Regions from separate parts of the Alteromonas sp. AWM4_230 genome, predicted to be linked through region 1. Evidence: predicted binding sites of a transcription regulator. Region 1 holds the regulator's gene; each other region holds the start of a gene.
The links. Region 1 encodes FliA, which starts transcription of late flagellar genes. Its sites were predicted from a motif close to CTAAAGNTNNNNNNNNNNNNGCCGATA; they were not measured.

Region 1 (10,923 bases):
TCCCCTGCTCGCTTCCCATGGTTCGGTCTAACGTCGCCAATGCCATGGTTGCGGGTAGCACATATAAATTGTCGAGTTTTGTAGGACTGAGACAGTCCATAACATTATCGGCAGTAATCTCGTTAGACTTAATAAAAATGTCGTAAACAGAATGGCTTGTCGCTTCTGCATCAATACCAAAATAGTAACTAAGCGATGCGTGGGGATCGGTATCTATCATGAGCACTCGCTTGCCCTTTTGAGCTAGCAAGCCGCCAAGGCTTACGGTTGTGGTAGTTTTACCTACCCCGCCTTTTTGATTTGCCACAGTCCACACTTTCATAATTACTGTTCCATTACTGTTCAAACTGCTATCGCATTTCGGTTTGAACGCAACTGCTTATATCATCGATATTAATATTTTTACTCGATATATTAGCCACAGCGACAGCCTGAGGCATACCGTAAACCACACAGGAGTCTTGGTCTTGCGCCCAAATAGTCGCCCCCTTATCCTTGAGTATCCGACAGCCCTCTCTACCGTCTGCGCCCATACCCGTTAAGATGATACCAAGCACGTCGCCACCATAAACTTTAGCCAACGAGCTAAAGGTCAGGTCTACGCTTGGCTTATAATTCACCTTATCAGACTGGCTTGCATCAACGATGGAAATTCGCTTGTTGCTACCGATAGATTCAAGCAACATTTGCTTTCCTCCTGGGGCAAGATAAGCGTGCCCTGGTGCTAAAATATCGCCATGCTCTGCTTCTTTCACTTTAATTTTACAGTTGCTATCTAAACGCTGTGCAAATGCAGTAGTGAAAGTCCCAGGCATATGCTGCACAAGTAAAATAGGATAAGGAAAATCTGCAGGTAGTGGAGAAAGCACTTTTTGAAGTGCAACAGGCCCACCTGTGGACGCCCCAATAGCTAAACATCTGTATTGCTTACCCGTTGCCCTCACTGAGGAAACGGTAGGCTGTTTGTCGGCGCCTTTATGGCCTGAAAGTAAACCCGATGTTTTGAAAAAAGCCTGTTTGGGCGCATTGTCAGGGAGTTTTCTCGTCTCGGCGGTGCGAAGAGATGGGCGCTTAACGCCTAACCCTCTTCGCGCGATCAACCTGACTTTAGTGCAAAGTAACCGCGAAGCATCTTTTCTATCTTGGGCTATATCTTCGAATTTCTTGGGTAAGAAATCGAGCGCGCCTGCTTCTAACGCATCTAGCGTTGCCTGAGCGCCATGATGCGTTAATGATGAAAACATTAAAATTGGCGTAGGACGTTTATCCATAATTGCCTTAACGGCGGAAATACCATCCATAACAGGCATTTCAACGTCCATTGTTATTACATCAGGCTTAAGAGCTTCCGCCTTGTCTAATGCATCACGTCCGTTTCTTGCTTCACCTACAACCTCAAGCTCTCTATCTCCTTCGAGAATTTCTCTTACTCGACGGCGATAGAAAGTCGAGTCGTCCACGACTAGGACTTTAAAGACCATGGATTATCATTCCTGTTAATTCATCGCCTTACTTTATAGGTTTACGCGCGTACCGTTTGAGCAGGCTAGGAACATCTAAAATTAATGCAATACCACCGTCTGAAGTAATTGTTGCGCCAGCCATACCAGGCGTACCTTGCAACAATGCATCGAGTGGTTTAATAACCACTTCTTCCTGGCCTATCAGCGCGTCTACGACAAACCCTACTTGTTGAGTACCAATTTGCACCACAACAACATGCCCCTTTTCTTTATTTATATTTTTGGGGCCTCGGATTAACCATTCACCAAGGAAGAACAACGGAATTGCTTTTGAACGAACTATCATTGTTAGCTGGCCATCTACCGTATTGGTCTTCTTGATGTCCATGTTTATTATTTCGTTCACCGCACCTAATGGTAACGCAAAGGTCTGTTTTCCTACAACAATCATTAACGTAGGTAGAATCGCGAGCGTTAGCGGTACCTTGATATCTAATCGTGTACCTTTTCCTAACTGCGAGTCGATATTGATGGTACCGTTGAGCTGGTTAATCTTGGTTTTAACCACGTCCATGCCCACACCACGACCTGAAATATCGCTGATTTCGGTTTTAGTAGAGAAGCCAGGTGCAAAAATAAGATTAAACGCTTCAACGTCAGACATGCGTGCTGCTGCGTCTGCGTCCAATACGCCGCGGCTAATTGCGATCTCTTTGAGCTTTTCGGCGTCCATACCCTTACCGTCGTCTTCGATAGTAAGAAGAATATGGTCGCCCTCTTGAGATGCTGATAGCTGAACCGTACCCATGCGAGGCTTACCGGCCGCTGCACGATCATCAGGCATTTCTATCCCGTGGTCGACAGAGTTTCGCACCAAATGCACGAGCGGGTCGGCCAATGCTTCAACCAAGTTTTTGTCTAAGTCTGTCTCTTCACCTACAAGATCTAAGGTAATTTCTTTCTTTAAGCTTCTAGCCAGGTCACGTACAACGCGAGGAAAACGGCCAAACACTTTCTTGATAGGCTGCATGCGGGTTTTCATTACCGCACCTTGCAAGTCTCCAGTCACTACATCTAGATTAGCAATGGCCTTTGACATGCTCTCATCGTTGCTGTTGATCCCCAAACTTATCAGCCGGTTTCTAACGAGTACGAGTTCGCCGACCATATTCATAATTTGGTCTAAACGCTTAGTGTCTACACGTACTGTTGTCTCAGCAGGTGGTGGAGCAGGAGCCCCTTTTTTATCATCTTTCTTGGCAGGCGCTTTTGGCGCAGCTGCTTTGCTCGTTTTAGCTGGGCTCGCTGCACTAGGTTCTGGCTTCGCCTTAGGCGCAGCCGGGGCACTCGACGCGGATTGCTTTGCTTTTTGAACAGCTTCGGTAGCCGCTTTGTCTACCGGAGGTTCAGGGGCCGCTGGAGCAGAGCCTTGTTTAGTTGGACCTTGACCAGAGCCGTGAAGCTGATCAAGCAGTGCTTCAAATTCATCGTCGGTAATTTCTTCATCTCCGGCACTACTTGCCGGAGCAGCTGCTGATACTGGTTCTGGAGCACTTTTTTCGTCCCCACCAAACTGACCTTTTCCGTGCAGATCATCTAACAGTGCCTCGAACTCTTCATCAGTAATGTCATCACTGTCAGTGCTCGCCGCTAGTGCTGACGTTTGCGCAGGCTCCGGTTTGGCGGGTTCTGTATTGGTTGATGCAGCTTGTCCTGGAGCACCACCTCCATGAAGCTCATCAAGGAGAGCCTCAAACTCATCTTCGGTAATTTCTTCTATACCACCGCTACTTTCACTGGTACCTGACGCTGCTGGCACTGGTTCATCTATAGCTAGTTCCGGCTCTTCTGCAACGACCTCGGGCTCAGCCGCGACAACTTCTGGCTCGGCCGCAGGCGCATTTGCATTGTCGAAAATGTTTTCATCTGGAGATTCTGGGCGACTGAGTTTGTGTAACAGGTCGACGAGGTGTGCATCTGCCGGCTCTAGCGGCTCTTGCGCTTTTACTCGTTCAAACATTTCAACGACCACATCAGTGGCTTGCAAAATGATATCCATTAACTCAGGCGTTAGCGTTCGTTGGCCATTGCGCATGACGTCAAAAACGTTTTCAGCACCGTGACAAATTTCAACTAACTCAGTAAGAGAAAGGAAACCCGCTCCCCCTTTTACTGTGTGATAGCCGCGAAAAATTGCGTTAAGCAAGTCCGCGTCTTCAGGATTGTTCTCAAGATCAACGAGCTGTTCTTGTAATTGTTCAAGTATCTCCCCAGCTTCTACTAGAAAGTCCTGTAATATTTCCTCGTCAACATCAAACGACATGCACCCGCTCCCCTAAAAACCTAAGCTAGACAGAAGATCATCTACATCATCTTGACCTGAAACGACGTCATCTCGTTTGTCAGCATCAATGATTGGGCCTTCTGCCTCTACACCATCAATCTTATCGGCCTTAACGCTGGAAGGTTTAGATTGTTCTGCACCGTCCCGTTCGCCAAACATAGTAAGCATGTTTACAAGGCTATCTTCGACTTCTTTAACCAAGTCGATAACGCGACGAATAACCTGTCCAGTCAAGTCTTGATAACCTTGTGCCATCAAAACTTCAGTAAGTAACTGTGTAAGTTTAGCCGACTGATTCGAACCGTCTTCCAACAATTCGTCTAAGTCTGCACATAAAACCTTAAACTCACCCAACTCGATTTGGCGGTTCATCAGCTTTTTCCACTCTGGCATAACCTTTTCGATCCGCTCCGATAGCAGTTCAGCGATGGGCATACTCGCCTCAACGGCATCCATAGTAGTATTAGCAGCTTTTTCGGTTTCTTCAATTACGTAGGTAAGGCGGGACTGGGCATCAGGGATATCGTCTGTAGCTAGATTTTTGATGCGGTCGTCTATTTGAAAGTTGTTTAATGCGTCGTGGAGTTGACGCGTTAACTTGCCTACTTCAGCGAATAGCTCAACGTTTTCTTTCATTGAGACGGCTTCAAGTAGTGCGTTAGCTGAAGCCTTGTCACCTTCTTCGAGAAAAGTGACAAGCTGCTTTGCTTCTTCTAACGATATTGGAACGTTTACATTCGTTGACATCCAGTAAACCTCATTTATCTGGTGAGCGTCTGGATCAACCTAAACGTTCGAATATTTTATCTAATTTTTCTTTAAGCGTTGCCGCGGTGAAAGGTTTAACAACGTAACCATTCACACCCGCTTGGGCGGCGGCAACGATCTGTTCCTTCTTCGCTTCAGCGGTCACCATAAGTACTGGCAAATGCTTAAGTTTGTCATCGGCTCTAATCGCGCGGAGCAAATCTATACCCTGCATACCAGGCATGTTCCAATCAGTAACAACAAAGTCGAAATCGCCTTGTTGTAACATAGGTAATGCAGTGCTTCCGTCATCCGCTTCCTGAATGTTGGCAAAACCCAAGTCTTTGAGTAGGTTTTTGATGATACGTCTCATGGTTGAAAAGTCATCGACCACGAGAATTTTCATGCTTTTGTCCAAAATAGCCTCCACTGAGGGGTTAATTGTTTTTAATTTCTATTCTTCGTCAGCTTGCCACGATTTCATTCGTGATTTGAGTTTTAACATGGCTTGACTATGAATTTGACTGACTCTCGACTCACTTACGTCGAGAACCTCGCCTATTTCTCTTAAGTTTAGTTCTTCATCATAGTAAAGTGAAAGAACAATCGCTTCTCGCTCGGGTAATGTCGTTATTGCATGGGCCAGCGCTTTTTGAAATGCGCCCTGCATTAAATCTTCTAACGGTGCATCACTGCCTCGACTTTGCTCGGTAGTGATCACATCTTCCGACACACCTAAATCTTCAATGCCGACCAACTTCCCGGCATTTACTTCATTGAGCATCTGGTGATAATCCTGCAAGCTCACATTAAGCTTGTCAGCAATATCGGAATCTCGTGCGTCGCGCCCAGTTTCACTTTCTACCTGAGATATCGCTTCTGTTATTGCGCGACCATTTCGGTGAACAGAACGTGGCGTCCAATCACCTTTGCGTATTTCGTCCAGCATGGCACCGCGAATGCGGATACCTGCGAAGGTTTCAAAGCTTGCGCCTTTTGACCCATCAAAGTTTCGAGCGGCCTCTAACAAACCAATCATGCCTGATTGGATAAGGTCATCAACAAGTACACTCGCAGGCAGGCGCGCCATCAAATGGTGCGCAATACGCTTAACCAGAGGCGCATGTCTTTCGACTAACTGCGATTTATCTGTTTGCTGTTGATAAGCGGCTGCCTTGCTGTTCAACGTTGACTTCCTACGGCTTTTTCTGCAACTAATTGTTCAATGAAAAATTCTAAGTGACCTCCAGGCTGCGCTGGAATAGGCCAAGTAAGCGCCCTGTTTGCTAGCTTGGTTATCGCTACGGCTGCAGGAGAGCCTGGAAAAGCATCAACAATAGCTGTTTGCTTACGCACAGCTTTGCGAATATTTTCGTCAAATGGCACCGTCGCCACTAATTCTAGTGCAACATCAAGAAAACGCCCTGTCACTTTGCTTAATTTGCTAAATAATTCCTGACCTTCTCGCACATCGCGAACCATATTGGCCACAACTTTAAAGCGAAAAACACCGTGCTCACGGTTAAGGATTTTTATCAGCGCATAGGCATCAGTTAGTGATGTTGGCTCATCGCAAACCACCACCATGATATCTTGGGAGGCTTTAGAAAAGCTTAATACCATATCTGAAATGCCAGCAGCGGTGTCGACTATTAATACGTCTATTTGAGAACGCAGCTCGCTAAACGCTCTTATCAAGCCAGCGTGCTGTGTGGGTGAGAGTTCCGCCATTGACTGCGTACCAGATGTGGCGGGCGCAATCTTAATACCGTGGGGGCCGGTTACTAAAACCTCGTCCAACGTACACTCGCCAGAGAGTACGTGAGATAGGTTTTTCTCAACTCGCAGGCCTAGCATCACATCTACGTTTGCAAGACCAAGGTCCGCGTCAAGAACCATTACACGCTTGCCCTGCTTCGCCATGGCGATAGCAGTGTTAAGCGTAATGTTTGTTTTACCGACGCCACCTTTACCACCGGTGACGGCGATTACTTTGATTAACCGTGATTGCTTCATTTTTCTTAAGCTACTCGCTTGATCGTCAATCATACTGCTTATGCTGTTTTAATTGCGTTGTTACCACTAGTATGATTCAAACCGTACTTTTTATAAAGCTTTGCAGCAGCGGAAACTAAAGATTTCGCTTCTGCAATCTTAATGTCTTCAGGCACTTTTTGACCATCGGTGACATAACTAACCGGTAGTTGGTATTCAACCGCTGCACTAAGTACCTCTCCTAAAGAGTAGCACTCATCTAACTTTGTGAAAATACAGCCACTTAGTTCAATATCGTCATACGCTTGAATGATTCTCTGCAAAGCCGGATATTGCGTATTGGCTTGCGCTACCAAATATTTTTTAACTTTTGGCATTTGGCCATTGTCGAACTGCTTAATTTGCTTAATTAATCGACTATCACGCTGACTAAAACCTGCTGTATCAATCAATACTAGTCGCTTATGACGAAGTTGGAACAATAAATCTGCTAGTTCTTCACTAGTTTGCGCTTTTCGCACAGTACAGCCAATAATTTTTCCGTATGTCGCTAGTTGCTCATAGGCTGCAATTCTATACGTATCAATAGTTATCATAGCTACCGATTCTGCACCGTATTTTTGCGCGTAGCGGGCGGCCAACTTTGCAACCGTGGTTGTTTTACCTGTACCAGTAGGCCCGACTAATGCAACGGCACCTTGTGAGCTTAGTATATCGTTTCCGGTAACATTTATGCGATTAGCCAATAGGTTAAGAAGATATACCCACGCGTCACGTTCGTTGTAATGAGCCGGTGTATAGCTAATCAACTGAGTTGCTAGTGCACTACTCAAACCCATATCGGTTAATCGCGTGACCAAGTATTGATGAACAGGTTTTTGACGCTTGTTCTTCGCTTCCATTAGGTCTGCAACTTGATACTGCAATACGTCGCGAAGTGAAGCTAACTCTTCTTTGATTTGAGCTAGTTCAGCAGACTGGGATACAGGAGTTTCACCCATACTTGACGCTTGATGCTCAGGAAAAGTCTGTTGCTCGATAGCATCTTGTGCTGGTGATTGTGTTTCAAGGTCGTCGATAAACGCTTCTGAAAAATCTAAGTGAGATGCAATTTCGTTGGCGTGCTTAGCGTTCGCTGACATTGGCTGTGCTGGTTGTGCAGAACTTTCTGCAACTGGGTTTCCACCATGCTGCTTTTCCAGCAAGGCTTTTAAGCTATCAGGGCCATCGTCGCCAATAATTTCACTTAAGCTAGGCACAGCCTTTTGGCTAGGCGTTTTAGCAGCGGTCTGTGGTGCCGCCTTAGGCGTGAAAAGCTTGGCTTCAGGCTCTTTGTCGTAGGCTGCTACAAGCTCGATACCGTCTGCGACTTTGCGATTTGACATGATCACTGCATCACTGCCCAACTCAGCTTTAACTTGGCTTAGCGCCTCACGCATATCTTTGCCGAAGAAACGTCTAATTTTCATTGCAACCTCTCCAATCACCCAGTGTCAGATTATTGACCGACCGAACTGACTATTTTTATTTGTTTGTCGTCAGGCACTTCTTGGTATGAAAGAACATGCAGCCCAACAACAGAATACTTTAAGAAGCGAGACAGCACGGGTCGTAGCATGCCTGAGGTAAGGAGTACTGCAGGTTCTCCCTCTAACTCTTGCTGCTGACTGGCTTGCTGCAATGATTTCTGCAGCTTGTCTGCCAGACCTGGCTCTATACCAGCACCGTCTTCGCCACCTGCTTGAAGAGACTGGTGCAACATCTGTTCCAACTCTGGCGCCAAGGTTATGACAGGTATCTCTTTTGCCCCCTGAGTAATTTCCTGAACGATTAAACGTTTGAGTGCTATACGCACCGCAGACACCAATACATCTGGGTCTTGGCTCCGTGTGCCGTACTCGCTAAGCGTTTGCACGATGGTGCGCATATCGCGAATAGGCACGCCTTCAAATAGTAAGGTTTGCAGCACTTTCACAACGGTACTAAGCGGCAGAATATCGGGCACCAAACCTTCGACCAATTTAGGGTGCTGTTTGGCCAGCATATCTAGAAGCTGTTGCGCTTCTTCATGCCCAAGTAATTGATAGGCGTTATTTGAAAGTAACTGACTTAGATGAGTCGCAACAACCGTAGCGGCATCAACAACCGTGTATCCAAGCGTTTGCGCGTGCTCGCGCTTATTAGGCTTAATCCACACCGCATCTAGCCCGAAAGCAGGGTCTTTAGTAGCCCGCCCCTCTAGCTTGCCAAACACTTGCCCTGGGTTAATGGCAAGCTCTTCGTCGTGACTTATAACGGAATCGCCAATTGTGACGCCGAGCATAGCGATGGTATAAGTGTTAGGCTCTAAGTCTAGATTGTCGCGTATATGAACAGGTGGAATAAGGAAACCCAGCTCTTGCGATAGTTTCTTACGTACGCCTTTAATTCGTGTCAACAACTCACCACCTTGAGATTTATCAACAAGCGGAATTAAGCGATAGCCCACTTCTAAGCCAATGGTATCCACCTGCTGAACGTCGTCCCATCCCAGCTCTTTAACTTCAGGTGCAACAGTTTCATCTTTTGAAATGTTCTCTGGCAATTGAGGTTCTTCAGCTTTCTTTTTAGCTTGAACGGTCTGCCAATATGCAAAGCCCGCAATCAAAAATGAAAAACCCAAGAATGCGATATGAGGCATACCCGGAATGATACCCATGACGAAAAGCACGCCTGATGCTATATAAAGCGCTTGATTATTTCCTAGCTGACCACGGATCTCTTTACCCATTTCTTGGGTTTCGTTTTCTCGAGTAACGATAATCGCCGTTGCTACAGAAAGTAGTAATGAAGGTATCTGCGCCACCAAACCATCACCAATGGTCAAAATAGTGTAGATCTCTATGGCACTTCCAAATGAAAGACCGTGCTGAATCATGCCTATGAATAAGCCGCCAACAATATTGATAAGCATGATAAAAAGGCCGGCAACTGCATCGCCTTTTACAAACTTTGATGCACCGTCCATCGACCCGTAAAAGTCAGCCTCTGCGGTTATTTCTTCACGACGCTGACGCGCCTGGTCTTGGTCGATATAGCCTGCATTTAAATCAGCATCGATCGCCATCTGCTTACCAGGCATAGCATCCAAGGTAAAGCGAGCACTTACTTCTGAAATACGTCCCGCACCTGCGGTTACTACCTTGAAGTTGATAATAAGAAGGATAGCGAAGACAACAATACCCACAGCATAGTTACCGCCGATAACAACCGCACCGAAGGCTTCAATCACTTTACCTGCCGCATCTCCCCCTTCGTGGCCGTACAGTAATACAACCCGCGTAGACGCAACGTTAAGCGCCAAACGCAGAACTGTCGCAATTAGGAGTACAAGTGGGAAAATACCAAAATCCACAGGGCGTTGGGTGAGTACCGCTACCAAAATGATGACGAGAGAGAGCGCGATATTAAAGCTAAACAATACGTCGAGTAAAAACGGCGGCATGGGTAGTATTACCATTCCCATGATTGCCAAAAGGACAATAGGCGCGCCTAAACCACTGGTAAAATTTTGCAGCTGATTTTTATCGAATCGCTGAAGATAACCGGATAACTGCATGGCTGGGTGTCTCTCTATCAGAAAATTGACGCTTTATGTAAATCTTCAATAGAGTTTTCAACTAACGTGCCAGCTTTATACGAAGCGGCATTTATGTACACCAATAGAGCTAAAGAGTATGCGGAAGGCATAAACTGGCCACAAAAAAGCCTGGTAAAAGAGTCACTTAGCGACGGTATTCTGGAGGGATAGGCAAATCTCGTTTAAGTGGTTTAGGACGCTTCCCCTTCCCTGCCCTATGTGCTTTAAGCTGATAAACATGTGCTAGCACCTGTGCTACCGCCATAAATAAGGCGTTCGGAATTTCATCGTCGACTTCTGTCGAATAAAAGATGGCACGAGCGAGCATAGGAGAAGGTATTAAGGGTACGTCATTGGCGGTAGCAATTTTTCTGATATGCATAGCCAATTCATCAGCCCCTTTTGCCACCACGACAGGTGCTCTTACACCCTGTTCGTCATACTTAATCGCTACTGAAAAGTGAGTCGGGTTAGTTACTACCACGTCTGCCTGTGGTACTTCCTGCATCATGCGCTTAGTTGCCGCCTGATACTGCAAGCGACGAATACGACCTTTTACCATAGGGTCGCCTTCCGCATTTTTCCGTTCGTCTTTCACCTCTTGCTTGGTCATTTTCATTTCTTTGTTGTGCTTATACATTTGATAAGGCACATCGATGAGCGCGATAGGGATCATGCCGCACACCAGAATAAGAAATGCCCACTTAAGCATGTCGAGCGCGTGAAAGATGTTTCCCGGATATAGCTCCATATCT
Region 2 (10,923 bases), 140 kb from region 1:
CATGATGAGCTCAGACGGTGATGAGTGGGCTGATATCCCAGTAGTTGCTATTTCTAACCCCGACGCCGATCATTTACGACGCCTACACAATTTAGGCAAACCACTGTCGTTATCGCTCCATTCTGAGTCAAAGTGGAAAGGCGAAGTGAATAGCGGCAACGTAATACTAGATTTAGTAGGAAGTGAAAAGCCTGAAGAGATTGTGCTCATTGGTGGCCACTTAGACAGCTGGGACTTAGGCACCGGCGCTGTAGATGACGGCGCGGGCGTTGCTATTACCACAGCGGCAGCCGCATTAATTGCATCACTGCCTGAACGCCCTAAACGCACCATTCGTGTAGTTATGTTTGGCGCTGAAGAAGTAGGCTTGTTAGGCGCGTTTGCTTATGCAAAACAGCATGAAAAGAACCTTGGTAACCACGTACTTGCCACAGAGTCTGATTTTGGCGCGCAAACAATTTGGCAACTTGTGTCGAATGTGAACCCTGAAGCAACAGTGCTGGTAGATGAAATCGCAAAAATCCTGTCCCCGCTAGGTATAATTCGCGGTGGTTCAGACGTTGCTGGTGGCGGCCCCGACATTATACCGCTAGCAGCGAAAGGCGTACCGACTATCCGGTTGAACCAAAACGGACGAGATTATTTCGATCTTCATCACACGCCTGATGACACATTGGATAAAATTAACCCTGATGAACTGGCGCAAAACATTGCAGCTTATGCAGCGAGTATATATTTGATAGCAGATTCAGACGTCGACTTAAAAGCCAAACAATAACCACAGGTTATTTCTATAATGACGTTGGTTAGTACACACCCGTACTAGCCAATGCTTCTCTTGCAACAGCACCATTATTTACAGCGCTTAATACATACGATGCAGTTGCACGACTGAACACGTAAGACCTATAACCTTTTAGCTTTTTAGCATCATTATTGACTATACAGCGATAAAGTCTCTTAAGCGCTTGTTATCAAGCACGAAAGCATAGAATGGATAGTTAGAACTTAATTAGCTCTCTTGAATAAGCTGATCAATAAATCGCTTTGCTTCTTGTCTCGATGATAATTGAACATGTCGATAGGTGTTCGCATGTTTAAAGGCAACAGCTGTTTTATTTATGGAGATATTTGAAATTAACGCACCTGGAATAAGGCTGTTAATGGTAGAGATAGAGATTTGAAATTGCATATTAAATACTTTTTTATTGATATTGTTTGTTTTGAATTCCTCGCAGGTTGGGTTAAGAAATCTAAAAACGAAAATTAGGCTCTTTCACATTTTTCGTGGAAAAGAGCCCATCTTTGCGGGTTACTTCAGATAAGAGAAATAACCCTAAGCTGGCTTACAGATCTTAAAGAACTGTTACGTTAGCAGCTTGTGGGCCTTTTTGGCCTTGTTCAACTTCAAAGCTAACCGCTTGACCTTCAGCAAGAGTCTTGAAGCCGTCAGAAGTGATTGAACGGAAGTGTACGAATACGTCTTTGCCACCAGCTTCAGGAGTAATGAAACCGAAACCTTTTTCTTCGTTAAACCACTTAACTGTACCATTTACAGAATTAGACATAATAATAACCTTTTAAAAAATTGATGTAATGGTGGAAGCCACCGAATAGCAATAGACATAACTAAGCTAGTAAAGCAGTTGTATATCTATCTAGCACTTCAATTTGAAGGTATAAAGAAAGGTACAGCGCAGTATTAGGTAAAGCATAAAACATATCTAGAGCGAGCGAGACAGTACAGGTAATTAGTCGCCATGTCCAATTATTTCGGGATTATTTTTTAAGCATTGCAACGCGAGCTTATCATTTGGGCCCACAATGAATACGTATGTTTGTATAACGCCAATAGCGGCTAAGTTAATCTTATTCTTTTTTCGCTAGGTTTTAATTATGACAGACATGTACTTATTATCGGGTAAAACCGCCATTGTGACAGGTGGCGGCAAGGGGCTGGGTAAAACTATTACCCGCTTTCTATTAGATGCAGGAATGAAAGTAGCTATTTGCGGACGCACTGAAGAAACGATTAACGAGACAGTTAAACAATTAGATTCGCTATTTCCCGGTAAGGTCATTGGGGCGAAATGTGATGTATCAAAAAGTGATGAAGTAGCAAGTTTCGTAAAAGAAGTTAAAAATACATTTGGCGAACTTCACGTTCTTATCAATAACAGTGGTTTTGGTAAAGAAACGCTCATCTGGGAAACCAATGAAGACGATTGGGACGAAGTGATGGATACCAATGTAAAAGGTTCCTTCCTTATGTGTAAGCAAGTAGTGCCTCATATGATTGAAAATCGAGAAGGTTACATTATCAATATTGCCTCTCAGGCGGCACTAAATGGGTATGCCAATGCAGGCGTTTACTGCGCGTCGAAATTCGCATTGGTGGGGCTTGGGAAAGCTCTGCAAGAGGAAGTGCGACCTTATGGCATTCACGTTCACTCACTCAACCCTGCGTTAATTCAGTCACAGAAAACAGGATCTGAGAATGTAGACAAGGGTCTGATTCAAAACGAAGACTTAGGAAAAATGGTGGTTTATCTGTTAAGCCAACCACGTAGACTTAAAATTGATAATATCGGCATGTGGGGTTTTTAATACGTTTAAGGGGAATGGTAAAACTGTCTTAAAGCGTTAACATTTTCCCATTATCATGGTGTGTCGTTTGCGTTGACCAACGAAAGTACTATGCGGGGATCTGTGTTGCTAGAGTTCTGGGTACATGTGGCAACTGCTAACGCACACTTACAATGCAGTGTACCATCGGGTAACTCTGATGGTTCAAATAGGAAATAGTTATGCGAATGCTTCACACCATGCTTCGAGTTGAAAACTTAGAGGCGTCACTTCACTTTTACACCTCATTGATGGGCATGCGCCTTCTTCGACAATCAGAAAACAAAGAGTATGAGTACACCCTCGCTTTTGTAGGATATGGAGAAGAGACCGATAGCACTGTGTTAGAACTTACCTATAACTGGGGTGACAACACCTACGATAAGGGTAACGCGTACGGCCACATCGCCATTGAAGTAGACGACATCTATAAGTTTTGTGAAAACTTAGAAGCAAATGGCGCTGAGGTGTATCGTAAACCCGGCCCCGTAAAAGGTGGCTCTACCGTCATCGCTTTTGTTCGCGATCCAGATGGGTATGCCATAGAACTTATTCAAAATAAGTCTATTTCATTATAGCAGCACGACGTCGCCAATATCTTTTAAGCGCTTGCAACATAAGCTTTCTGTGAAATGTACGGCATAAATAAGAAGGCGATAAATGTAAACACATGGAGTGGCAGTCACATGCTAGGTAACCGTTTATTATTTTCTTTAAACCGTGTAAGCAAGGCTGTAGCGGGTTCGTCGAACAAGCTTAAGCTGCTATTAAAGGGCAATGCTAGGTTTCGCAATAGATATACGACCAGGTTGGCATCGTTACTACCTGCTTTGGTGGTGCTATTTACAGGTGCCCTTGCCTCTGAGAGTACGTTTGCAGCTGATGCTACGAATAGTAAAACTTCGCACGCTGAAGCAGAACATACCGCTAGTGAAAGACTGCACTTTACCGTTATCGCCCATCGCGGTGCTTCTGGCTATTTGCCGGAACACACACTTGAAGCAGCCACGCTAGCATTCTCGCTGCGTCCTGACTTTATAGAGCAGGATGTTGTTATAACCAAAGATGACATTCCAGTGGTACTACACGACATTCACTTAGAGACAGTCACTAATGTAGAAGACATTTTTCCAGCACGTCACCGAAAGGACGGACGCTATTACGCCCGTGACTTCACCCTCGAAGAGCTTCGAGCATTGCGGGTACATGAGCGTGCCAACAGTGATGGCAAACAAGTTTTTAAAAGTAGGTACCGCGGCTCCCAGGCTAATTTCAAAGTGGCCACGTTAAGTGAACACTTTGAGCTAATCAGCGAACTTAATCGCCAATTCGGCACGTCTGTAGGCGTATACCCAGAAGTAAAGTCCCCTGCTTTTCACATTGCTGAAGGTATTGATGCCAGTAAGATGGTTATCGACACATTAAAAAACTACGGGTTTGCGGGAGAAAACGGCAATAGTTACCTGCAGTGCTTTGACTTTAACGAAGTCAAACGCATTCGTGAAACCCTTGGCTATAAGGGCAAAGTAGTTATGCTGATTGGCGAGAACGATTGGGGCGAGAGCGACACCGACTACGATTGGCTGCGTACACAAGATGGCATGAAGCAAGTCGCGAAGTATGCAAACGGCATAGGCCCTTGGTTAGGCCATTTAATGGATAATGAGGCGATGGCTAAAGGTAAAGTTGAAGCAGCTAGTTGGCTTAAGTACGCTCACGATAACGAACTTACCATTCATCCCTACACTTATCGTCAGGATGCGCTTCCGGCGGGCATGTCTGGAGAACAAGTTTTAGATGTATTGCACAAGGTAGTGCGAGCTGATGGCGTTTTCACCGACCATTTAGTGCCTGTATTAACCTGGCGAGACAAAACAAATTAACGCAAGTTAAACGGGTTTAAGGCGCTTTAGCAAGCGCCTAAGACTTGGATAGTCGTACCACTACACGTCTGTTTTGTGCACGGCTTTCCCGCGTATCGTTTGGCGCGATATGACGTTTTTCACCGTGGCCTGTCAGCTGGATCCTATCTTCAGGTACACCTAGCGTAGTTAAATAACTTTTTACTTCATTGGCCCGTCGAATAGACAATTGTTCGTTGTTGTAACGTCCACCGTAACTGTCCGTATAACCATCGAGAAGCACAAGCTCCAATTCGCTGTCTTCTTTTAAATATTCGCCAATCATAGTTAAACGCTTTTGTGAATACTTAGTAAGTTCGGTGCTGTTATTCTGATAAGACAATACGGTGTAAGCAATGTCATCAAAACTAAAAGGAAGCAGGTTCGACACGCACTTAACAAAGTCGCGATACACGCCTGAGAAGTTGCTTGCGTTTAATGCCACGCTCACCTGGTCATATTTGTTATACCAGTCTTGATAGTAAATCGTGGGCCAAAAGCCTTTTTCTAATTCAGATAACATGGTCCATGCAGCATCCTGCGGCAGGTCGCCATTGTATTGCTTTCGAATAGACATATCCGCGATGGTCTTTGGCGCCACACCCGGCATCCACTTTGGCGGAACAGAGTAGACCGCAGCCACATCGAACTTGTTTGGCAGCATGTACATATCTAATTCAAATTCCATGTTGAGCTGCTTCGATGCAGAACTAGTGAACATGGCTTCGCCGTAACCAGGGAGTTCGTGGTTAAGCGTACACTGCAGGCGCGTGTCAGAATCAATACGCCAGTTGGAGCTTTCTATGGTTGCAGAATATTGCCGCATGGCAGCATGGGACGACAGCGACCCCACCATCCCCAATAAAGCGATATATTTTAATTTCGACACCATTTCGACACCATAACGAAAGTCAGACTAACATGAATGTAGGCCTTTCATACGCCCACCAATCTCTAGCGCCATAAATTGTACCCATTCGTTTTAAGTCGCGAATTGAGTGTTCTAAAAATTCATGGTTAATATGATTATCGTCCAAAGTGTAGAAAAGTTTAGCGCTTAATACCATTAACGTTTCGTACTACTAGCGCTTCTCATCTTCGCGGTTTTCAAATTGAAACTGGCAACTCGAAGATATCCTTGCGATAATTCTTCGTGCTAATAAGTTTCGCAGGTAGGTTTGCATAAAAAGCGACCAACCAGTTTCTGCAATCTAGTCTTACAAGAGTGTTTATGTCTGCCAACCCGCCCCTTCTTTCCCAGCGCTTTCGAGGTTATTTCCCTGTTGTTATCGACGTTGAAACGGCCGGATTTAATGCAGGCACTGACGCCTTATTAGAGTTAGCAGCGGTTACGGTGAAAATGGATGAAGACGGTATACTGCATCCAAACCAAACCTTTCACTACCATATAGATCCGTTCGAGGGCGCTAACCTTGAGCCTGCGGCATTAGAATTTAATGGCATTGATCCGAATTGCGCATTGCGAGGTGCTATTGAGGAAAGCGAAGCCATGAAGGATTTATGTAAAGGCATTCGCAAAGCACAGAAAAATGCAGACTGTCAGCGTTCTGTTATCGTTGCTCATAACGCAACTTTTGATCAAAGCTTCGTTAATGCTGCGATTGAGCGCTGCAATATAAAGCGCACGCCCTTTCACCCATTTGTTTCCTTCGATACCACCAGCCTAGCGGGCCTTGCCCTTGGTCAAACTGTGCTGGTAAAAGCATGCCGGGCGGCTGGGATATCGTTTGACCAAAATGAAGCGCATAGCGCCCTTTACGATGCACAGAAAACCACCGAGCTATTTTGCTATATGGTAAATCGCTATAAGGCCTTAGGTGGCTGGCCAGTAGAAAATCAAGAATAGTTTTTTCGATAAACGCCATAAACAAAAACAGCGCCAAAAGGCGCTGTTTTATTATCTTTGAACAGGTTAGCTTATAGCTTGTCTGCTTCTTCAGATAGGTATTTAGCTACACCTTCAGGTGATGCATCCATACCTGATTTACCTTCGGTCCAACCTGCTGGGCAAACTTCGCCATGCTCTTCGTGGAACGCTAGTGCATCAACCATGCGAAGCATTTCGTCAACGTTACGACCAAGTGGAAGATCGTTTACTACCTGGTGACGTACCATACCTTCTGCATCAATTAGGAATGAACCGCGGAAAGCAACACCATCTTCAGGGTGCTCAACATCGTATGCTTGGCAGATGTCGTGTTTTACGTCAGCAACAAGAGTGTATTTAACTGGACCAATACCACCTTGATTTACTGGGGTATTTCTCCACGCATTGTGTGAAAATTGAGAGTCGATTGAAACACCAATTACTTCAACACCGCGCTTTTTAAACTCGTCATAACGCTTGTCGAAAGCGATAAGCTCTGACGGGCATACAAAAGTAAAATCTAGCGGGTAGAAGAATACAACCGCTTTTTTACCCTTGATTGCTTCACTTAGTGTGAAAGAATCTACGATTTCACCGCTACCAAGTACCGCTGCAGCAGTAAAATCAGGCGCAGGACGGCCAACTAATACACTCATGAGTCTCTCCATTTATATTTGGATTGTAATAATAGAAGTGATTACATTGCGTAACCACTTTGATAGAAAATTTCCTTCCCAGAAAATAGGTACGAATACGGAAATAACAATGTTAAACAATGAGTTTTTTTACTGCTCGTACCAATAATGCTCGTCCACATAAATAATTAGCTAGACATTACCCAGTCATTACCCACTCATTACCAAATTGTGGTTTATTAAACTTGCCATTATCTGCTTGCCAAAACAAAGAATAACAATTATTATCATTTACAGATTCATTTGGAGTACGTTTAATGTTTGTTTGCATGTGCTATGGGGTAACAGATAAAAGCATTCGCGCGGCGGTTGAAGAAAACGGCGTGGGAAATGTACGTGAGTTACGCCAACATTTAGAGCTAGGCTCACAGTGCGGTAAGTGCATCAACATGGCGCAACAAATTATCGATCAAACCATCATTGATGAGTCGCTTTTCAAAGACGTCGGCTAATATTAAAGTCCAAGGCTATCAAGGCTAAATATCGCAGTCTTATTTCCGAACACGCTTACCCTATCTATTGAAGTTAACGCTTTATTCATCTTAAAACGCTCGGTTTAGCTCCCTCACCTTTTCTTAATTAAGCTTCGTCAGTACTTTCAGCTAATTAAAGCGATACTCGACACCTGCATAGTAAAACGCGCCATTAATGCCGCCCGGAGATGTTGGAGGGTAAAGGGCCCCCACTTCCCCTTTAAAGGGGTTTTCATCTGGCAACGCATCAAACAAGTTCTGCGCTCCAAAAGTAAGTTGAGTATCAGGCAAAACCTTCCAAGCGAGTTGAGCATCGAAAGTGGTTAGCGCACTGCCGTAAATATCCAAGCCTGCCGAAGCATCTAGATGATCTTCATAAAATTTACCGTAGTAGTTTATACGCCAAGTGAAGGCCCATTCATCTTTTGACTGTTCTAAGGTAATGCTCCCTCGATGAGCAGGGAGATTGTCCTCTAACATACGTATTCGAGCCTCGGTTAAGTTGGGCAGAAGCGTTGTTTCCCCATCGCTTAACACCGGGTACAGAGATACACGCTCAACTTGCGTGTCTGTCCAGTTGTAGGCAACCAACACAGAGTTTGACCAGTCACTTAACGCAAAATTGTAGTTTACAACTAAATCGATACCCTGGGTTTTGGTATCAAAATCATTGGTAAAATACTTAGCGGAGTTATATCGGGCCGCATCAAAACGCCCTTGAGCAACAAGCGTATTAACGTCATCCTCGGTTAAAGGAATGGCCGATGTGGTACTGATACGATCGGTAAGGCGAATATTAAAATAGTCAAGGGTAGCAAAGAAGTTGTCACTTGCTTGCATAACCAAGCCCAAGCTAAAGTTTACTGACTCTTCAGGCGTCAGCGGCGTGGCCCCAAGCTGCTGCGAGATAAGGTCGGTTGGCGGCAATGTTGCTTGGTCTTCCAAGCCGTTAAGGCCATAGGCAGTAGTTACATTTATAACATTACTTTGGCCCACAGTCGGAGCTTTAAAGCCCGTATTTAAAGAACCTCGCAGTGCAAACATATCGTTAAGTGTGTAGCGAGTACTTAGCTTTCCATCAAATGTTGACCCGAAATCACTGAAATGCTCTACTCGCGTTGCTACACCAAACTGCCAATCTTCAGTCGCGTAAAATTCCAAGTCGGCATACACAGCCCAATTGCTGCGACTCCAGTGACCAGCAGACTGAGGTTGATAACCAGGAAAACCGTTAGAGCCTATTGAGAAGCCTTCACTTAAGCCTATCGGTGGTTCTAAAGCGAAAGGGCCAGCGATATACGAAGCTTCATCTCCCGCTTTTTGAAAATACGTCTCTTTTCTCCACTCAACGCCAGCAGCAATGCTCACCGGGTCGTCAAAAATAGTCTGGATCAGTTTAGTAAAGTCTAAGTTTAGCGTGCGTTCTACTTGTGATACCCCGCCTGGAGAAAAGGTCGTTGGGCTTTGCGGCCCTAGCGAAGGATTAACCGTATTCGATATGGTGTACTCAATATCGCTATAGCCCAAGGTGGCACTGATATCCATCGCCCAACCGTGAGGCAATTCATGCTTTATACCCATTGCAATAGATGCATCGGTTATCGTACCACCGAATCGAGGAGTAAAACCACCAGGGAACCACTCATTGAAGGCAAAGCAGTTTGCTCCAAGTGCTGTCGTGTTATCTGCAATAAGTTGGTAGTCGGGATCTTCTAGCACATTGTCATTCGATAAAGAGATTGAAGGGCATGCTATGCCGCTGTTTAGTCCATCTAAATCGGCAACGATAAGACGGCTTTCGCCGGTATTTGGATCCGTTCGGCTAAAAACACCTTCACGAGTTTGCGGGTTTCGAAAATAAAAACCTCCGTTTATTTCTCTTCTCGCAGCGGTTGCAAAGCTATAAAAATGGGAGCTTGCCGAAAGATCAGCACCAGTATTGAGTGCGAGCTTAATATCCTCGCTAACATCAAGTGCTCCCCAAATTTGAGATGGCGAGGCAATAAAGCTATTTCCTTGGTCAATTAGCATTTGAGCATCGCCTCGCTGCACCGAGCGCGACGTGCCGTTTTGCTGTCGGTATTCCGCAGTGGCGTTAAAAAATCCCGAGTCTCCTAACGCAAAGCCTTTATTAAGTTGTATTTGAAACAGTTCGCCATCACCCTCGCTGTATCCTCCGACTTTAAGCGCAACGTTCCCACCCTCACGGTCATCTTTTAGCACAAAATTGATCACGCCAGCGATAGCATCTGAGCCATACTGGGCAGAGGCCCCGTCTCGCAGTACTTCCACTTGTTTTAACGCATAAGCAGGTATAACGGATATATCGGGACCTTGAGCACCATCAGATAACCCCCCGCCTAAAAACGTAATAACCGCTGAGCGATGTCTCCGCTTGCCATTTAAAAGCAACAGAGTGTGATCTGACGACATGCCTCTTAAATTAGCAGGCCTCACCAAGCTACTTGCATCATTGATGGGCTGGTCGTTCACGTTTAGTGAAGGCACCATAACGCTTAGCATGGAAAGGACGTCGCTATTGCCCTGAGAACTTAGTTTATCTGCTCCAATAACATCAAGAGGCACTGCCGAGTCGACAGCGCTTCGAGGCGCGTTACGAGAGCCAACGATAGCAATTTTTTCAAGCCCGTTTGTGCCCTCGTCATCTGACTGTTCATTATCATCAGGCTGTTTACTTTGCGCTGTTAGCGATGCACGAGAACGAATACTCAACGCCCCATTCTCATCAGCAACCACCGCTAATTCCGTTCCCTCAAGTAATTGAGCCAATGCTTCACTTAAAGTAAAGGTTCCTTTAAGCGCATTGGTCGTTACTTTCTTCGCCAAATCAAAAGGAAACAAAAGGGTAGTGTTGGCTTGTTTAGCTAATTCAGTTAAGGCTTCGTTAGCGTTCTGTGCTGGAATAGAGAAACTAAAAGCATCGGGCGCTGATGCCGGAAGAGTTTTAGAAGGTTGAGAATTTATTAACGTCGAACCGCTTTGGTCTTGCGCGTAAAGTGACGGTGTTACGAATAAAAATAAACATACACTCGAGGCAATATGTAAGGGCGCTGCAAGAGCAACGTGAGAAAACCACGCCGTTGTTTTGTGCGAAACGCAACCAGCCGAACACGCAAGGGCATGCAGCTTCTCTATTGCCTTTTTCGTTTGCCTGCTTATCGCTAAATTGCCGTAATGCAAGATATATGGTCGATGTACTTATTATTTTAATTATATTGTCACATTAAATAAATTGATGCCAATGGGGAATAGCCAATAGCACCTATCTATCAAACATTGATTAACCTTTCGCTAGCTTAAGCTCAATACTGGTTTCTGTA
Region 3 (10,923 bases), 520 kb from region 1:
CTACTTTCATATCCATCTCGCGCTTCCTCCTGTTAGCTGCGCTTCACATACGTTAAAAACGTAACGCGGTTAACAGTAAGAAATATCCATGGTCAGTGATACGACAGTTTTACGTCAACCCTGTGACAAAGCAAGCCTGATGGATACGTTAACGTTCTTATTCTTTTGCTAACCAGCATTCTCGCTGTGAAGTAATGAAGGCACTACTCGTGCTCATCGTCTTATTGACGCAGAGGCATAGTTACTCAATCACGTCCCCCACCTGCAACCGTAAATCAAATAAGCTAGTATTAATGACTTATCACAACGCAATGCGTACAATACCGCCCCCGAAAAACAGGTTGGTGATTTATGAGTTCAGATAGTCAATTTTTAGTTGGTCAGCGTTGGTTAAGCAACACCGAAATAGAGCTGGGGCTGGGCGTGGTTATCGGTAACGATTTCCGCTCAGTTGAAGTGTTGTATCCGGCAACAGGCGAAGCGCGAAAATACACAAAGCAGGACGCGCCGCTTACGCGACTAATATTCGAAATTGGCGAAACGGTCAAAAGCCAAGATGGCTGGGAAATGACCATTACTGAAAAAGAAGAAAGCCAAGGTTTATTTATATATCACGGGCTTCGTGAAGATACCAAGGCCCAAGTGCGTTTACCTGAAACCATGCTAGACAGCCACATTCGCTTAAACCAACCTGAAAAGCGCCTGTTCAGCCAGCAGCTAGACAATCCGAAATGGTTCGACTTACGTGAACGCGCCCTAGATCATCAATACGAATATTTGCGTTCAAGAACTATCGGCCTTGCCGGTGCCCGTATATCGCTTATCCCGCACCAGCTACACATAGCGTCAGAGGTAGGCGGAAGACACGCGCCTCGCGTATTGCTTGCCGATGAAGTAGGTCTTGGTAAAACTATTGAAGCCGCGTTAATTATTCACCAGCAGCTTAAAACAGGCCGTGCAGAGCGCGTGCTTATCTTGGTTCCAGACTCGCTCATGCACCAATGGTTAGTTGAAATGCTGCGCCGTGTAAATCTTCCCTTCGCCATTTACGATGAGAGTCGCTGCGAAGCGATAGAAGAGAGCGAAGGTCTAGAAGATGACGATACAGCTGACACAGCCGCTGTAAACCCATTTGAAAGCGATCAGTTGGTACTTTGCAGTATCGACTTTCTCAGTAAGAGCGAAAAACGCCAGCAGCAAATTCAAGCCGCAGGTTGGGATTTAATGGTTGTCGATGAAGCCCACCACCTTGCGTGGTCAAGTGAAGCTCCTTCTGCCGAATACCTATGTGTTGAAGCACTAGCGAATCAAACGCCTGGCGTATTGCTACTTACCGCAACGCCCGATCAACTTGGTCACGAGAGCCACTTTGCACGCTTACGCCTACTCGACCCGGCTCGCTTCCATAGTTACGACGCTTTCTTAGATGAAGAATCGAAATACAGCCAGCTCGCCGATGCGGTAGCGCCATTACTTTCAGACGCCGAGCCGAACGACAAACAGCGCAGCAAACTCGCAGAATTTGCGCCTGACGTAATGGAACATGCGGGAGACCTAAACTCGCCGGAAAATCGTCATGCGTTGCTGCATCAACTTATCGACTGTCACGGTACAGGTCGCATGCTGTTTAGAAACCGTCGCGCCAATATCGAAGGCTTTCCGGAGCGTAAACTAAGTGCATATGAATTGGCGTTGCCGGAGGTTTATTCAGAGGCAGTGAGCGGCGGCGACCTAACCTATTCACTATACCCTGAGCGTATGGCAAGTGTTGTTAATAGCTGGACTAAGCACGACCCTCGCGTTGAGTGGCTGCTAGATTTTATGCAAAGCGTTAAGCCAGAAAAAATTCTGCTTATTTGCGCCAGCGCTCGTACTGCACAAGAACTAGGCGAAGTCATTCGCACGCAAACCGGCATACGCCACAGTGTATTCCACGAAGGCATGAGCATCGTAGAGCGCGATAAAGCGGCCCATTACTTTGCTGACGAAGAAGACGGCGCACAAATTCTACTGTGTAGTGAAATTGGCAGTGAAGGCCGTAACTTCCAGTTCGCTCACCACTTGGTTCTGTTCGACTTGCCTATTACGCCAGACCTGCTTGAACAACGTATTGGTCGACTTGACCGTATTGGCCAAACTCAAACTGTACAAATTCACGTTCCGTATTTAGCGAAAACCGCGCAGCACGTCTTACTAGATTGGTATCACGAAGGACTTAATGCCTTTGAGAAGACCTGTCCGACCGGCTCTGGTGTGTTTGACGACGTTAAACCTTTGCTTATTGGTGCCTGCTTGCACCCTGACGATATGAGTGCCCGTGACGAGCTTGTAAACATGAGCGTTACGCTAAATAGCCAACTGGTGGCTCAACTTGAAGCCGGTCGCGATCGACTTCTTGAGCTTAATGCTTCTGGAGAAGGCCGTGTAGAGCAACTGCTTGAAGACATTATTACACTTGATAGCGAACAAGATTTGTCGCGCTTTATGGGCCGTGTATTTGACGCTATCGGTGTTCAGCAGGACGAAAAAGGCAATGACTGCTTTATCCTTATGCCAACCGAATCCATGGTAAGCCAGCTTCCAGGGCTTGACCCCGAAGGCATGACGGTCACTTACAAGCGCCGTGTTGCCACCACGCTTGAAAACGTACAGTTTCTTAGCTGGGACCACCCGCTAGTACATACCGCGATTGATGTAGTACTCACCGACGTACACGGAAAAAGCAGCATGGGCTTTATTGCCGAGCCATCTTTACCGAAGGGCGCCTACTGGATAGAAACCCTTTTCGTGCTGCATGCACAAGCGCCGAAAGCGCTTCAATTAGGCCGTTTCTTGCCACAAACGCCTGTGCGGGTATGTTTAGATGCGCAGGGCAATCCTTCTGAGCTAAGTTTTGATGTTAAGCGTAAAATTGGCCGCAAAATTTCTTCTCAACTTCTAAAAGCACTGCAACAGCCGCTTGAACTTGCAATCGAGAAAGCACGTAAGCTTGCCCATCATGAGGCTAACCAAAAGCAGCATGATGCCCTTAACGATATGCATAGCACATTGAATGATGAAATACAGCGCTTGCGCGATCTTCAAAAGCGCAACCCTGCTGTGCGCGATAGCGAAATTGAATTTATTGAAACGCAAATGAATGCGCTCGATAAGGTCATTCAGGAAGCTGATGTTCAGCTAGACGCAATACGTATTGTGGTGAACAACCCGTAAATGCAAAATGTTAAGCACTGAAAGAGCAACGTTGAAGTAACGAGTACATAATGGCAAACCCGAGTTTTGTTTATAACCCGCCTATGACGCCTTATCTTGATATCCTGTATCAAGATGAGGATATGCTGGTAGCGCACAAGCCTAGCGGGCTGTTAAGCGTGCCAGGAAAGGCCTTAGAGCACCGAGACTCGCTCATTAGCCGTGTTAATTGTGTTTACCCCACCGCCACTGTGGTTCATCGGCTAGATATGGCAACATCGGGTATCTTAGTGCTGGCACTGAATAAAGAGAGTCATCGCCATATATCAAAACAATTTGAGCTTCGACAAACTAAAAAGCGATATTTTGCCCGAGTACATGGGCATGTAACACAAGACAGTGGAGAGGTGAATTTACCCCTTATTTGCGACTGGCCGAACAGACCTAAGCAAATGGTAGATTTCGAGCGCGGTAAGAAAGCAGTGACGCATTTTGACGTTGTCGAGCGTAATCATGATGAAAATGGATTGCCCTACTCTTTAGTTGCCCTTTATCCCATCACAGGTCGCTCTCATCAACTGCGCGTGCATATGCTTGCTTTAGGCCACCCTATTTTAGGGGACAGACTTTATGCCCATGAAGAAGCGCTATCCATGGCCTCTCGCTTACAGCTACATGCAGAAAGCTTAAGCTTTTCCCATCCTACACTCGGACATTGGCAGCATTTTCACATCCCTATCCCCTTTAGCCAGTACCAACCCAGAGCCCTTTCTGAAAGTATTGAGTAGTTAGCGGTTCTTTATTTTATCTATGGACTTCATTTCAGTTTTATAAGGTTCTGCCGATAACCTTCGTAGAATAATTGGTGTATGAATTGATTTGATGCTGCCGTAACCGCGCAAATCAAAAATAGGTAAAGGCAAACCGTTTTTTATGAAAAGGCACGCTCTTCTTATAACATTTGCAGTTATCGTATCGCTGCTGCCTGTAACGGCGCATTGTGATTTTTTCACAGATGTAAGTAATGCCTATTTGCCCGGAGAAGTGGACGCGTTAATGGTGGGCGAAGAGAAAGCCCCTGTTATTATGGTTGAGGCACAAACGCCACTCCCTTTGGGTGTTGCAGTGGTTCTCACTGAGCCCTTTCCATCTAGCTTGACCCTTGCAGAAGGTAACAGCCTAGCGAGTATGCTTGCTGAAAAAGGATGGAGCGTAGTTATCAGCCCATTTAATTTGGCGACAAACTCACCATCGGCTCTAACTAGTGAAGAACAAACCCGTGAAGCCCAAGCAGAAAGCGCACCTTCATCGATGGAAAGCGAATCAGTCATCCACCCTAGAAGTGATCAACTGACTCAGTACCTTGATTTTAAATCAACAACGACTGCACTAACGATGCAACTCAGTGCTTTAGATAATTATTTGCAAGATAGAACCGGGTACCGCATGGTCATTGCGCAAGGAATGCTTGCAACGGCCTACTTGTCTGCAGTAGAAATGCAGCCTGGTTTACAACCAGACTCGTTTGTCGCTATATCGCCATTTTGGCCACAAGAAAAAACAAATAACTTAGTGATTGATACTATCGCGAAAGCCAGCTTTCCTGTGCTCGACTTATCCCTCAGCGACTTCAATGACTGGGAGGGCATCACCACAATGAAAAGAAAAGTTAGAGCAAAAAATGAACTAAAGTTGCACTACAGGCAAGTTATCATTCCAAATAATTCTTCAACCTTTAGTATAAAGGCGATTGAAAAAACATCTTATATTCAAATGGTTGCAAATAGAACCATAGGCTGGACACGGCATCTAGGCTGGTAATTACGTCATCTTGAGATTACGCTAAATTAGTACCCAAAACAGTTACCTACCCGCAATAAAGCGAACAGCGGGCAAATGCAGTCAATGGTAATTATGTAATGGACTATACTAATTTAAGCAAACAAAGATGGTTGAGTTACTCGTGGATGTTCAGGATTTTGTAGATAACAAAGCGAAGCAGCTGTGTTTCTATTTGAGAGCATTTTGGCAAGGAGAGCTTCCGGTCGAGGAGATCGAGCTATTCTTTTGGGATAGCATGGAAGAATGGGGTCAAATTGAATGCACATTAACACAGCCTTATACGCAAAAGGAACGCGTATTTTGGCACTTACTGCACCAAGTGCATTACTGGAGTGAAGAAAAATTGACAAAAGATCAGTTTCTCGTTGACGAGCTTACTAACTGCGTCAATTTCCTTGAAGGTTTAGGGCACTGTCCTCTGGATTGCGTCGGGATCCGCCCCTAACTTTCACTCACTTACAGCGTTATTCTCTCCCTTTGGGTTATAAACGTTTCGCTTAAAAGTTCATCATGCCTTCACAGTTTTATTGCTAATCACAGTGGTTCGTGGCTCAATGTACTTTTGAGTTACCGCTGAAGGCCGAAGTATTGCTTACTGCATTAAAAACGTTTAACGACAAACGCTACCTAACGATTTTTCTGTTTGGCATTTCCAGTGGCTTTCCTTGGATCATGATTGGTTCAGTGTTATCGGCTTGGCTAAAAGATGAAGGTTTATCGCGTTCGGCTATTGGTCTTTTCGGTATCATCTTCGCCACCTACTCATTTAATTTTCTATGGTCGCCCCTTGTCGATAAGCTTAAGCCACCGCTGTTAGGGCAAAGACGCGGTTGGATCTTTTTGATGCAAAGCGTTGTTATTTTACTGTGTCTGGCCATGTCCCAACTTACCGCAAACCAAGACCTATTCTACGTTGCCCTAATTGGTTTACTCATTGCCATTGCTTCTGCCACCCAAGATATTGCTATTGATGGCTTTCGTATTGATTGTATTGAAAAAGAAGATAAAGATGGTATGTCTGCTGCATCATCAGTAGCAACAGCTGGATGGTGGACGGGCTACGGTGGCCTTGGCGCTATCCCCTTTTTCTTAGCAGACCTCACTTCCTGGACTTGGCCAGATATTTACTTATTACTTGGCGCTATCATGGCCTCTTTGGCAATAGCTACCTGGTTTGCTAATGAACCCGCAGTTAATAGGGAAGCTTTGCTTGAGCAAGTAACGGATGTAGACGCAAACAGCTCTGCAGCAATTAACTGGATAAGAACAACTCTCATAACACCATTTTCGGAGTTCTTTAACCGCAATGGCATCAAGCTGGCTGCTTCATTCTTACTGTTTATTTTTCTTTTTAAAATTGGAGAAGCGTTTTTAGGTCGTATGAGCATCGTCTTCTATAAAGAAGTGGGTTTTTCAAATAGCGATATCGCCACTTACTCAAAGTTACTTAACTGGTGGGTGACCATTATATTCTCTTTACTTGGCGGGTTAGTGAACATCCGCTATGGTATTTACCGAGGACTGATGATTGCTGGTGTTGCCATGGCAGCCTCAAACCTTCTGTTTGCTCTTATCGCACAAACAGGACCTTCAACTTCACTTTTAGCCATCACTGTAATTGTCGATGGTTTTACCGGAGCATGGAGCACTGTTGCCATGGTCGCCTTTATATCGCTTTTATGTAACCGCGCTTTTAGCGCAACTCAATATGCACTTATGGCCTCTCTGAGTGTTGCAGGACGAACATTAGTTGCTTCTAGCAGTGGTTTAGTTGTTGATAGTCTTAATGGAAACTGGAGTTTGTTTTTTGTTTTGACGGCTGTCATGGTGATCCCTAGCCTTTGCTTTTTATACTCCATAAGAGACCACATAAAGCGCGTCGAAGCGCCATAAATTCCTTACTCTCTGTTGCAGTCTGCATTTAATTACCTTGCAAGTTTGGATTAGTTGCCTACATTTAAAGAAGGTAGTTAATGCAAACTCTTGCAAGGAAGAAAGTTGAGCGTAAACAAGGCTGATCCACCGCAACGCAAGTCATCTTTGGTATCCACCGCTTTTACCTTTTCAAAAGTAAACGCCACGGCTATGTTTTTCGCTGCCATTATTATCTCAGTCTTGTTTGTGTTAAACACCAAACAGCAGTCTTCCATTACTAACCTTAAGCAAAAGAGTGATTTAGTAGACAGTATAATTACCGCTGAACATCGAATTCACCAATTCAACAGGCAAACTCAAAGCGATAATGGCAATCATACCGCTCTAGCCCATCAGTTACAGGTAACGTACCAGGGGTTACATCGATATTTACAAGACAGATGGAGGGTCAGCGACGCTCCTGCGCTCGTTTCTAAAGAAGAGTTTAAAAAGGCATATAAAGATTTACATAGAGCCGCAGCAGAAGAAAGCGCCAAAACAACGCGAATATTGCTTTATACACTTGTGGCGCTCCCCCCTACAGAAATAAAGCCCTATATCGATGATGGCTTTAGCCTTCTTCCTCTTCTAAGCACTTTACAAGCGGAAGAAAATTCGGCGTTACTCCGTGTACAAGCACTGCGGCAAAAGATGTTGATAACCACTTTATTTGGCGCAGTTGTTCTGGTTCTTTGGTATCTTGGTGCGTGGACTATTAGTAAAAGCTCACCCAAGAAATCTCTGCGAAAACTCAACAAGTCAAATGTACGGCTTGCTATTGCTGATAATGATCAAGACCTACAGAACAAAGAGTTTTTACAGCTTATCAGCCATGAGTTTAGGGCCCCGATTAGCGCCATAATTAGTGCCTTAGAGCTTATTCCTAATTTGGAAGATCAGCGTACTCGGTTAATTCAACAAGCTGAGCAATCAAGCTATAGACTGCTAAATTTAACCAACAACCTTACTGATATACTCAATAATCACATAGAGGATGACCTTCAACTTTCAAAGGTGGACTTGATCAGCTTGTTAGACGAATGCATATCCCCTTTTTCGGTAAGGATTAAAGACAAAAAGCTCGAATTTAACATGCACTGCAGTCATAGCGTGCCAAGTTATGCTGAAACCGATGCTATGGCCCTTTCCAAAGTCATAATGAATATTCTCGATAATGCCGTGAAATTTACTTCAACGGGTTTAATTGACGTGACCGTTACAACGCTAGTTAAAAACAAAAAAGTTTTTCTAGTAATCATTATTAACGACACCGGCATTGGCATTGATGATAGTACGCAAAAACGTATGTTTGAGCGCTTTTATAGAGGAGAGCATTCGCAAAGTCAGCGCTACCCAGGGGCGGGAATTGGGCTATCGGTTGCCAAACGCAGTATTGATAGACTTGGCGGTACACTTCAAGTCAACAGTACCGCTGGCGTCGGATCTGAATTTAAAATATCGCTGCCCATTAAGCCAGTAGAAGATTCTCCATTGGTGTCGTCTACCCCTTCATATGCCAAATTCGCGGTTGTCGACGATTTAGAAATCTCAAGACTTCACCTACAGTCCATTATTACCAACGAAGGGTTTAGCGTAAGAACGTTTTCGTCTGGCGCTAACCTTTTGAACCTCCACGAAGAACTGCTTCAATTCTCGGGCATCATTGCCGATTTATATATGCCAGGGATGAATGGACTTGAACTTGTAAAAACACTGCGCGCCATCTATGGAGAACGAGTGCCACCAGTCATCGTATTGTCTGCAACACCGGATATCGCCAATATTATCGCCAAAAGTGAGCTACCCATATATCAGAGCTTTGTTAAACCTATCGACCGAAACCGGTTTGTAGACGCCATTCATCAACTAACGGCAAATAATGCAAAAGTCATAAAAGATGTAGCCAAGGCCAACATATTAGTTGTTGAAGATGAGCCGATTAACGCCGAGATGGTGGAGTATATGCTACAAAGTATGGGTCACAATGTGACGGTGAGTTATACCGGCGACGATGCAATTAGCCGAGTTAACGAAACCGACTTTGACTGCGTGTTGCTCGACATTCAATTGCCAGATATTAACGGCTTGGAAGTAGCAAAAATAATGAAAGAAGGGCACCCTAACCTCCCTATAATTGCACTTACCGCTAATGCCCACAGAAACGATAAAGAAGCTTCACTGCAGGCAGGTATTCGATATCACCTTGTGAAGCCCGTTACCTTTCAGGAACTCAAAAATACCTTACGTCTTGCACTTTTATAGATGGTGTTTTTCTAAGTATAGATACGGTACTGATTTCGACCGTTTTCTTTTGCCTGATAAAGCGCTTGGTCGGCACACTCAAGCCATGCCATCGACTCCTTAAAGTCGGGAGAAAACTGGGCAAGCCCAAGGCTTACAGTGAAGTTTATCGATTCGCCCTCATGCTCAACCACCAAACGCTGTGCAAATTGTCGAATACGCTCGGCCACCGCTTTCGCATCGTCTACCGTTGAATCGTTAAGGATAATTGCAAACTCCTCACCGCCATAACGCCCCGCCAGATCGGTTTCCCGCACACAACGTTTAATCAGGGCAGCAAGCATTTTTATGACTTTGTCGCCAGCTTGGTGCCCGTAGGTATCATTAACCCGCTTGAAATGATCGATATCTAGCATGAGTGCGGTACTGGGCTTTCCTCGTCGAACGCATAGTTTGTGCATTTCATCAAAGCGTTCTTGCCAATAGCGGCGGTTAAATAGGCCTGTAAGCCCATCGACTCGGCTTGCAGTTTTCAACTCTTCGTTAAGATGCTGCATTCCCAGTTTGCCCAGGGCCTGCTCGGTCACATCGTAAACCAGCATACAGAACCGCTCTACACGTCCGCTTTTATCTACAATAGGGAACATGGTCACGTTTTGGTACATAAACTCAGCGGCGCAGGTAACCGGACGATTACAATCGAACTTCAATAAGTAAGGACGCTGCTCCCAAATGATAAACACCGGACTTTTTAAATTAAATACAGGGTCAACTTTGGTTCTGAGCCACTTCTCTTCTATTTCTGGGAAGTGTGTAAACAAGCTAGTTCCAACCATAGCTTTCGCTTTCTTAGCGCTATGATCCTCAAGAAATTTATTCCAGACCTGCACGTTGAAGTTGCGGTCAATTACCGCAATTCCTACTTCAATTGAGTCGAGTAATCCTGCAGGCACGTGAGGTGAACTAACGAGAGCTTCTGCAGCGAGTGTACCAGTTGAAGCATTCATAGACTTTCCTTGTCTTGTTTTATCGAACCATCATCGAACAACCGTGCATAAATGTGATTCATAGCATCACCGGGAAACAACAATAGAAGGTCGAAGGAAATATTTCTCGACTTTATCGCATACCCAATTTCAATGGCCATTAATTTTCCCCAGCGCTGTACGTTATCACTTAAAAGGGTTGATAGGCCTTGGTGCTGTCCCAGTAGTACAGGATGCGTATGGCTAAAGGCAACATTAAGCTGTTCTGACAAACCGTTCAAACAAGCGCCTATAAGAATATTTGAAACGTCCATGAGAGCTTCAAGAGCAAGCTTGTCTGACGATGCCGACGAAGGGTATTTCAACAATTCAACAATATTTTGCGTATTTGTATCGTTAAAGATAACCAGGGCTTCACCACTTATACCTTCGCTAATAAACCCTTTTGAAACCGCGGACACGCTGTCATTACGATTAATCTCGGCAATCGCCATAGACAATTCGTTGCTTTCAATTAAGTTAACATTAGGTATGGGTAAGTCAATAAACTCACCTAGCAGCTGGGCTAGATTTTCTCCTGCGCGCCCCATGGCAATATTGACCATTTCACGGCATGCGTCTAACTGCTCTTCATTACTCGCTGGGCCCTTGGCTTTAGGCGCACTTGACTCACTTTGCCCCTGGGCCTTTTGTAAGTTAGCCCCTGATGAATGGCTCTCACCGCTATAAATGCCGTAGGAAGATAAGA

Region 2: ACXACS_RS15890 (flagellar protein MotY) is a predicted target of FliA. The motif match lies at 5,554-5,580, and genes of this name have one in related genera.
Region 3: ACXACS_RS18650 (DUF3530 family protein) is a predicted target of FliA. The motif match lies at 4,013-4,039, and genes of this name have one in related genera.

Annotation. Positions count from the first base shown of each region.
Region 1 covers NZ_JBSWTB010000001.1:3,822,617-3,833,539, forward strand. The annotation lists gene ACXACS_RS16510 (ParA family protein) at 1-322, opposite strand, end outside; gene ACXACS_RS16515 (protein-glutamate methylesterase/protein-glutamine glutaminase) at 351-1,481, opposite strand; gene ACXACS_RS16520 (chemotaxis protein CheA) at 1,510-3,786, opposite strand; gene ACXACS_RS16525 (protein phosphatase CheZ) at 3,799-4,554, opposite strand; gene cheY (chemotaxis response regulator CheY) at 4,589-4,972, opposite strand; gene ACXACS_RS16535 (RNA polymerase sigma factor FliA) at 5,009-5,740, opposite strand; gene ACXACS_RS16540 (MinD/ParA family protein) at 5,737-6,603, opposite strand; gene flhF (flagellar biosynthesis protein FlhF) at 6,609-8,018, opposite strand; gene flhA (flagellar biosynthesis protein FlhA) at 8,048-10,147, opposite strand; gene flhB (flagellar biosynthesis protein FlhB) at 10,314-10,923, opposite strand, start outside.
Region 2 covers NZ_JBSWTB010000001.1:3,677,727-3,688,649, forward strand. The annotation lists gene ACXACS_RS15860 (M20/M25/M40 family metallo-hydrolase) at 1-778, shown strand, start outside; gene ACXACS_RS15865 (hypothetical protein) at 1,013-1,192, opposite strand; gene cspE (transcription antiterminator/RNA stability regulator CspE) at 1,356-1,568, opposite strand; gene ACXACS_RS15875 (SDR family oxidoreductase) at 1,897-2,607, shown strand; gene gloA (lactoylglutathione lyase) at 2,808-3,203, shown strand; gene glpQ (glycerophosphodiester phosphodiesterase) at 3,312-4,508, shown strand; gene ACXACS_RS15890 (flagellar protein MotY) at 4,546-5,418, opposite strand; gene rnt (ribonuclease T) at 5,758-6,393, shown strand; gene ACXACS_RS15900 (peroxiredoxin) at 6,465-7,070, opposite strand; gene ACXACS_RS15905 (bacterioferritin-associated ferredoxin) at 7,367-7,561, shown strand; gene ACXACS_RS15910 (TonB-dependent receptor domain-containing protein) at 7,712-10,783, opposite strand; gene ACXACS_RS15915 (FecR family protein) at 10,884-10,923, opposite strand, start outside.
Region 3 covers NZ_JBSWTB010000001.1:4,338,668-4,349,590, forward strand. The annotation lists gene ACXACS_RS18635 (DUF4019 domain-containing protein) at 1-16, opposite strand, end outside; gene rapA (RNA polymerase-associated protein RapA) at 352-3,213, shown strand; gene rluA (bifunctional tRNA pseudouridine(32) synthase/23S rRNA pseudouridine(746) synthase RluA) at 3,264-3,980, shown strand; gene ACXACS_RS18650 (DUF3530 family protein) at 4,126-5,013, shown strand; gene ACXACS_RS18655 (hypothetical protein) at 5,156-5,479, shown strand; gene ACXACS_RS18660 (AmpG family muropeptide MFS transporter) at 5,581-6,927, shown strand; gene ACXACS_RS18665 (response regulator) at 7,033-9,210, shown strand; gene ACXACS_RS18670 (GGDEF domain-containing protein) at 9,222-10,196, opposite strand; gene ACXACS_RS18675 (response regulator) at 10,193-10,923, opposite strand, start outside.